2 linked regions of the Bacillus pumilus genome follow. The protein of the gene in region 2 interacts with the protein of the main gene of each other region in a pairwise test. Links are inferred from orthologs where the notes say so. Each region holds a gene or a part of one and is shown on either strand. Other genes may lie near its edges. The genes, in order: GPS65_RS05300 and GPS65_RS14410.

What was found.
Region 1: the proteins of GPS65_RS14410 (region 2) and GPS65_RS05300 interact in binary tests that used the Bacillus subtilis proteins (3 or more experiments, as listed by UniProt). The link is inferred for Bacillus pumilus from one-to-one orthologs.

What each region holds. Positions count from the first base shown.
Region 1 is NZ_CP047089.1:1,062,867-1,066,089, reverse strand. The notes cover bases 93-2,979. They hold GPS65_RS05300 (ATP-binding protein), read right to left. Parts: upstream 2,236-2,979; coding sequence 949-2,235; downstream 93-948. Other genes in these bases: GPS65_RS05295 (glutaminase), read left to right, coding at 2,753-2,979; GPS65_RS05305 (response regulator), read right to left, coding at 93-944. Also shown: more of GPS65_RS05305, read right to left, coding at 3-92; more of GPS65_RS05295, read left to right, coding at 2,980-3,223. UniProt on the Bacillus subtilis protein: Member of the two-component regulatory system GlnK/GlnL that positively regulates the expression of the glsA-glnT operon in response to glutamine.
Region 2 is NZ_CP047089.1:2,931,380-2,934,707, reverse strand. The notes cover bases 290-3,281. They hold GPS65_RS14410 (MerR family transcriptional regulator), read right to left. Parts: upstream 1,955-3,281; coding sequence 1,625-1,954; downstream 290-1,624. Other genes in these bases: GPS65_RS14400 (MarR family winged helix-turn-helix transcriptional regulator), read left to right, coding at 2,859-3,281; GPS65_RS14405 (hypothetical protein), read left to right, coding at 2,339-2,503; GPS65_RS19325 (hypothetical protein), read left to right, coding at 2,144-2,299; GPS65_RS14420 (cupin domain-containing protein), read left to right, coding at 674-1,045; GPS65_RS14425 (LysR family transcriptional regulator), read right to left, coding at 290-459. Also shown: more of GPS65_RS14425, read right to left, coding at 1-289; more of GPS65_RS14400, read left to right, coding at 3,282-3,323. UniProt on the Bacillus subtilis protein: Transcription regulator that actives the transcription of genes required for nitrogen assimilation such as nrgAB (ammonium transport), nasABCDEF (nitrate/nitrite assimilation), ureABC (urea degradation) and gabP (GABA transport), during nitrogen limitation.

The sequences.
Region 1 (3,223 bases), 1.9 Mb from region 2 along the record:
CTTCAGCTCATTCCCTCAAATAACTGCTTTGCTTCAAAATAAAAAATTTGAACAAACTTCTTTGTATTGACTCTGCCCGTTGATCCTGCGGATGGAGAGGTCTTCTGCATTTCTTTCATTCTTTGACTGACATCGGTAAAGTCAAAAAACTTTGACGCATAGTGCTCAAACTTAGGATTCGAGAAATCTGTTAATCCTAGTGAAGCAAAATGATTCAAGGAATGATGAATAGCGCGTCTAATCCGCTGCTCTGCCGCTTTCACTTCTCTCATCACTTCGACATCGGTTGCCCCATGATCCAGCTTCCTCTCCGCCGTTTTGATAAAGAGCTGCTTTAATGGCGGGAAATTGACCTCATGAGAATTGGCTGACTGTGTTTCATGTAGGTAGATCAGGATCTCTAGTAAATCCTTAGATCCACTCTCTCCAACAATTCCTAGTTCAGATAAAAGAAATTCACCCGCCTCTTTCATCGTCCTTTTCTTCAAACCAGTACCCGTCGTATGATGAGAAATAACAGGCTCTAGCGGTAGCACATGGCGAAGGGACGCTTGAATATCATAAATCGATTTCTCCAGCTTGATCCGCTCGATGACTTTTCGAATCACACTGACGATTTCAATGCGATTGACAGGCTTATGGATATAATATTCAATCCCTAATTCATAGGCTTCTGCCATCATCTCTTTCGCCTCTACTTGGGAAATCATCATGATTTTGCCTTTGAATTCAGGGTGAATATGACGTATGGTTTGAATGCCATCTCTAGCAGGCATCAAAAGGTCAATCAGAAGGATGTCTATTTTTTTTAGGTTCAATGAATGTGCCTCTAATCCAACTCCGTCATCGGCTTCATCCACGACCTCACCCAAATCTTCATCCTCAATGATTTGGCCTAAAATCGAGCGTATTGCACGATCATCATCTGCAATGAAAAATCGCATACACTCACCCTCTCTGTATTAAATTTTGTATAGGAAGGATTAGCTGAAAAGCTGTTCCTTTAGTTTCTCTTTGTTCGATTTTAATTTGACCGCCAAGCTCTTTAACCAGCTCTTTCACATAGGATAATCCAATCCCAGTTGATGGTGTTCCATATGCATCAAATTTGGAAGTATAGCCTGGATCAAATACTATGTCTCTCATTTTTTCTGGAATCCCCGGGCCATCATCTTCAATCCGAATCTCTATTTTATCATGACTTCCTTTCAATACGAGTGAGATCATTCCGTTACCCTCTATGGCTTCAACCGCATTTGCCATTAAATTATTAATGAGCGATAAGAAAATGAACACATGGTAATCATGCAAATGAATGCCTCTTATATCAGATGTAAAGGAGATGTTTTTCCCTAGAGAGAGCGCATACTTTTCTTGAATGCGGAGGACAATTTGAACGAGCTCTTCCGCCTTCATATAGTCTTGCATATTTTCCTTAGAAATCAGCTTAGAAAGCCCAGCATAAATACGCTGATTGTCCTTTTTCACTTCATGGATTTCTCCTGCGAGCTTCAACAGTTCTTGACTCACTTCCTTACCTGCTTCGTGTTCATAAAGGAGACGATACAGCCTGTATGATTCTTGCGTAATATGCTCTGTATGTTTTAACGTTTTCTTTAAATGAACCGTTTCTTCATATAAATTAGAAATGACCATCATCATATGCTCATTTTGTTTCATGATTTGCTTCTCTCTAGATTGTGCCTCATACAGCTTCATCATATTAAAAAAGCTGATCACCACAAAGCTGTGAGCAAATGCAATGAGAAACATATCACTCAGCTTTGATAACGTCATCGTCGTATCAAATACTAAATATTGTACAAACAGCTCGACAAAATCAGCCAATAATTCAATTATTAGACCAATGATGCCAATAAAAATAGAGCGCTGTTTAAAACGTCCCGTACGGACGGCAAAGAACAGGAATGCATATGTAAAATAGAAAAAGAAACTTGGGAATTGCTGATAAAATGATGCGGCGAAACCAGCATGATGCTGAATTAAATCTAAACCTACTCGAAAAAGCACAATGGCTGCGCCTGTTAAAAATCCGGGCAAGAACGGTCTAGATTTTCTTAAGAGTAATAAACAAAAGAAAAACGCAGGTGCGCCAAAGCTGATCCGGAACGTTTCATTCACAGGATAAAACTTCAGTTCTCCTGCAAGCGGCACAATCACCACCATGAAAATTAATATGAATGCGTCTTTTTTAACAAGCTGGTTTAAACTCAAATGACTGACATCCCTTCCCCTTTTTGCATAGCCACAGTATACAAGGAGACTCTTTTCTTCACAATGTACAAAAAAATAATTTTCACAGCTGCTTATTTCCCCAAAATCCTTTTTTATGACTATTCACCGAGATGGCATGGTGACCTTTCAGCTATTCAGCATGTTGGTGATTGTCTACAATAATGGGAATTGTTTAGACAATCATCGACAAATCGATTTTTATTTGTAAGTTTTTCTGTAGATTTTCGTCAGATTGTGTAGTTTCCAAGATAAATTGAATAAATAATTTTAGTGAAACTATATGTAAGCGTTTTCTTAATTTTCACTAAAAACCCTTTTTGTTTTCTCACCGCCAAAGCCTTCATTTGAACATATATTTAGGTGTAAAGGAGTGGTACAAGCAGCGCATGACAAGTTCTTTGAAGATGTGTAACATGTTTTCGTGCCTATTTGATCGCATTTTTTGTCATCCGCCAATTCAATAGGGTACTTTTTGATTTTTGATTGGAGGAATCGTATGAAAACAGTAATTTCTAATAATACACAACACGCATGCCAGTCTTCTGTTGATCAATGGGCAGAAGAAATTCGTCCGTATTACAAAAATGGACAAAACGCTGGCTACATTCCAGCACTCGGAAAAGTGAATTCCTCTCAACTTGGTATCAGCGTGATAGGCCCAGATGGATCATCTGTACGATATGGTGATTGGGACGTTCCCTTTACCCTGCAAAGTATCTCAAAAGTCATCAGCTTTATAGCTGCCTGTTTAGGAAGAGGCGTTCCTTACGTCTTGGATCGGGTAGATGTAGAGCCAACTGGTGATGCATTTAATTCCATCTATCGTCTTGAGATGCATAAACCAGGGAAGCCCTTTAATCCAATGATTAATGCTGGAGCTATTACCGTATCCTCCATCCTTCCCGGAAAGACTTCTACAGAAAAGCTAGCATATATTTTCGATTTAATCGAAAACTTAATAGGAAAG
Region 2 (3,328 bases):
GTCGGGATGAAGAATGGGCCCATCAACTAGTGCACCGTCTACCTTGTAGTTGAGAATAGCATCGACCTGATCTACAGTAGGTGCCATATACATGCTCAATTCTACTTGTGGAAATGTCTTATGATATGCCGCGAAAATGCTGGGCAATCTTGTCGAAGCAGTAAATTCTATAGATCCAATATGCAAAGTTCCTCGTGGAGAAGAGGAAAGCTTTACTGCCTCTATCGCTTCTTCAAAATCGTAGAGTAATTTGTTTGCATATGGCAACAGTTCTCGTCCTGCTGGCGTTAAGGATATCTTTTTGTGATATCGATAGAAAAGAGGAACACCTAATTCTTGTTCAAGACGCTGGATTCGTGCAGAGACATTGGACTGCACATAATTTAATTTCTCAGCAGCTTTTGTAATGCTTTGTTCAATAGCTACTGCTTTAAATATTTCCAAAGATGTAATATCCAAAATAATGCTCCTTTTTGCATCACTAATTGTGATGAATGATACCCTATTTTTTGATTTTACGTGATCCAATAGAATAAGTAAACTTAATCATACAAGAGGTTGATGCACATGTGCCCCTTGGTGTCTGATGAGGAGGAGGAGAATTTATAAGGTAGGGAGTTTTAGCTTAGAAAACATAAAAAAGACGTTTCCAAGTAAATGAGGAGGGAATCTATTGATTTCAAAGGTGAATATCCAAGAGAAATTTTCGCAAATAAATGATTATTGGAACCCTAGAATAAGTGGAGAATTGAATGACTCATACATGAAAATGGTAAAAATTAAGGGTGAATTCATTTGGCATCACCATGATGATGAGGATGAAATGTTCTTTGTATGGAAAGGCAATCTAGTCATCCGTTTTAGGGATAGAGAAATAGCGCTTCATGAAGGAGAATTTCTTGTGATTCCAAAAGGAATTGAACATCAGCCAGTTGCTGAAGAAGAAGTTCATTTGCTCTTAATTGAACCAAAAACGACGCTAAACACGGGGAATGTGGTCAATGAACGAACTGTTTCGCTTCCTGAACGAATGGATGAACGCTAGATCGCTGCACTTAACCATATACTTAAACGCTATGTGATAGAGTGTGGAAATGAGCAATAAATAAGGGGATAAAGCAGTGAATGAATTTTATAACGCGTTAACGTATGTAAATAAAATGTTTTATGAACCTAATCGTATGTCTTTGAAAGCTGTCCGAGAAGAAGTCCAAAATTCGGAATATGGAGCTGGTGTGTTTCAGCTAAACTCAAAGCCGATTCGTTTTAGAGTGGCAAAAATAACGCCTACTAAGATAGGACAGTTTGTTGCTTTTTGGGAAAAGGATGAGGAAAATAAAAATGGTGATCAATACCTTTACTCATGAAAGTGATTTTGGTCAATTCAGATAAGCCTGCTAGCAAACAAGCTATCGAAACGCAGAAATGGCAATTAGAATATTTTGTTGGCATGAGCAATACAAATAGTTTGCCAGTACAAGAGCTATTAAAGCGATACTCTAACGAAAATAGCTCTTAGTCGTAAATGGAACGGAGACAGCAAAAAAGCTGTCTCTTTTTTATGAAACCATGATCAAAACCAACTACAAACAAAGCCTAAAAGAGTCAGCGATATTTTATTTGTTTATCGATTTTTGTACCGGAAGTGTGCGTTAATTTGACCTTCCAGCATCTTTTTCTTATATTGTCCGCTTTTTAAGGCCTGTTCTTTTTTCTTCATGTCTTTCAAAATCTCCGCTGTTTGCACACCGTCTTCTCGTTTGTTGGCGATATCCATTAATCGTTCTACATCAGAAAAAGAATATTTACGCGTGCCTCTTGTTGAGCGCTGGGGGTAGATGAGTCTGCGTTCCTCATAATATCGGATTTGCCTGACAGATAGCCCTGTTAATTCACTGACAATCCCGATTGAAATGACTTTTTTATCTTTATAAGATACGTCTTCCTGCGTCATATACTCACCCCTGCAAGTCTTTTCTTCATATTATACAGAATAGCAACGAAAAAAATCATTGTTTGTTAGAAAATATAACACAAAAACATGGAAATGAAAAACAATGGAAGGAAAGTTGACAACAGATGTGAAAAGAGTGTTGCGCATGCATATAATGATGATGAGTTGAAATAGGAGGAGGAGCATATGATGGAGCAAACGCAGATCATCTGTATGGCAAAAGAAATCATCGCATTAGATATAAAAAGGGATGAATTACTGGAGCGATTCATGCAGGCGGCAGGTCAGAATGCACATGCTCTTCTAAGAGCCGTACAAAACGATTTGTATAAAAGGTCTTCATAAGCACCTAGTCCATATTATATTGATAGGAGGGGATAATCGGTGAGGCGTATCTTAACAGAAGCTTTAGCAAAGGAAAGACATTATTATACGAAACAGCTCTGTTCATTGGGCGTGTACAGTCCAAATACGGCAAAAAACATGACAATTAGTGACTTAAAAAAAGAGTATCACTTCTTTTTCAACAAAACAGAGCGTGAATTGTGAAAATCCCTTGAAATGTGCGCAAGTCACATTAGGGATTCTTTTTTTGTTTAATATTATAGCAATATTGAATTTTGTAGAAATTTGACGAATGCAGTGTAAGAAAACATAGAGTCTTTACAGATTATGTTAAACCATGTCGGATCTTGATGGTTTGCTAAAAAACCTTTTTTTCGAGATGGTTATGAAAAATAAGAAGGATTTTAAAAGTTTATATCGAAATCTTATACATAACACGAATGGAGTCACTTATGTGGTTGAAAGGGTTTTCAAAAACGTACTTCTATTTTTTACGAAAGGCTCCAACTGCACCGCAAGAAAGCCTTGAAGTTAAAAAAATATTATAAGAGGTAGATATGTGATGAGACTATCGTTTAATGAAGAAGAAGTAGAACGTTCAATGACACTTTACAAAGTATTTGCAAGAGCATTTAAAAGCGTTTCAGAACACAGTATTAGAGACAGCAAAGAGCATGGATTTAATCCAACTGAATTTGCGGTTCTTGAACTGCTGTATACGAGAGGTGCTCAAAAACTTCAGCAAATCGGCTCAAGACTCCTGCTTGTGAGCGGGAATGTGACGTACGTAATTGACAAATTAGAACGAAATGGTTTCATTGAAAGAGAGCAGGACCCAAAGGATAAACGGTCGGTTTATGCCCATTTAACAGATAAAGGGCGCAGTTATCTTGATAAAATTTACCCGATTCATTCTCTCCGGATTGCGCGTGCTTTTTCTGGCCTCTCGCGAGAAGAACAAGAACAATTGATTAGTCTATTGAAAAAAGCAGGTATTCACAGTCAACATTTATTATTTAGATAGAACGA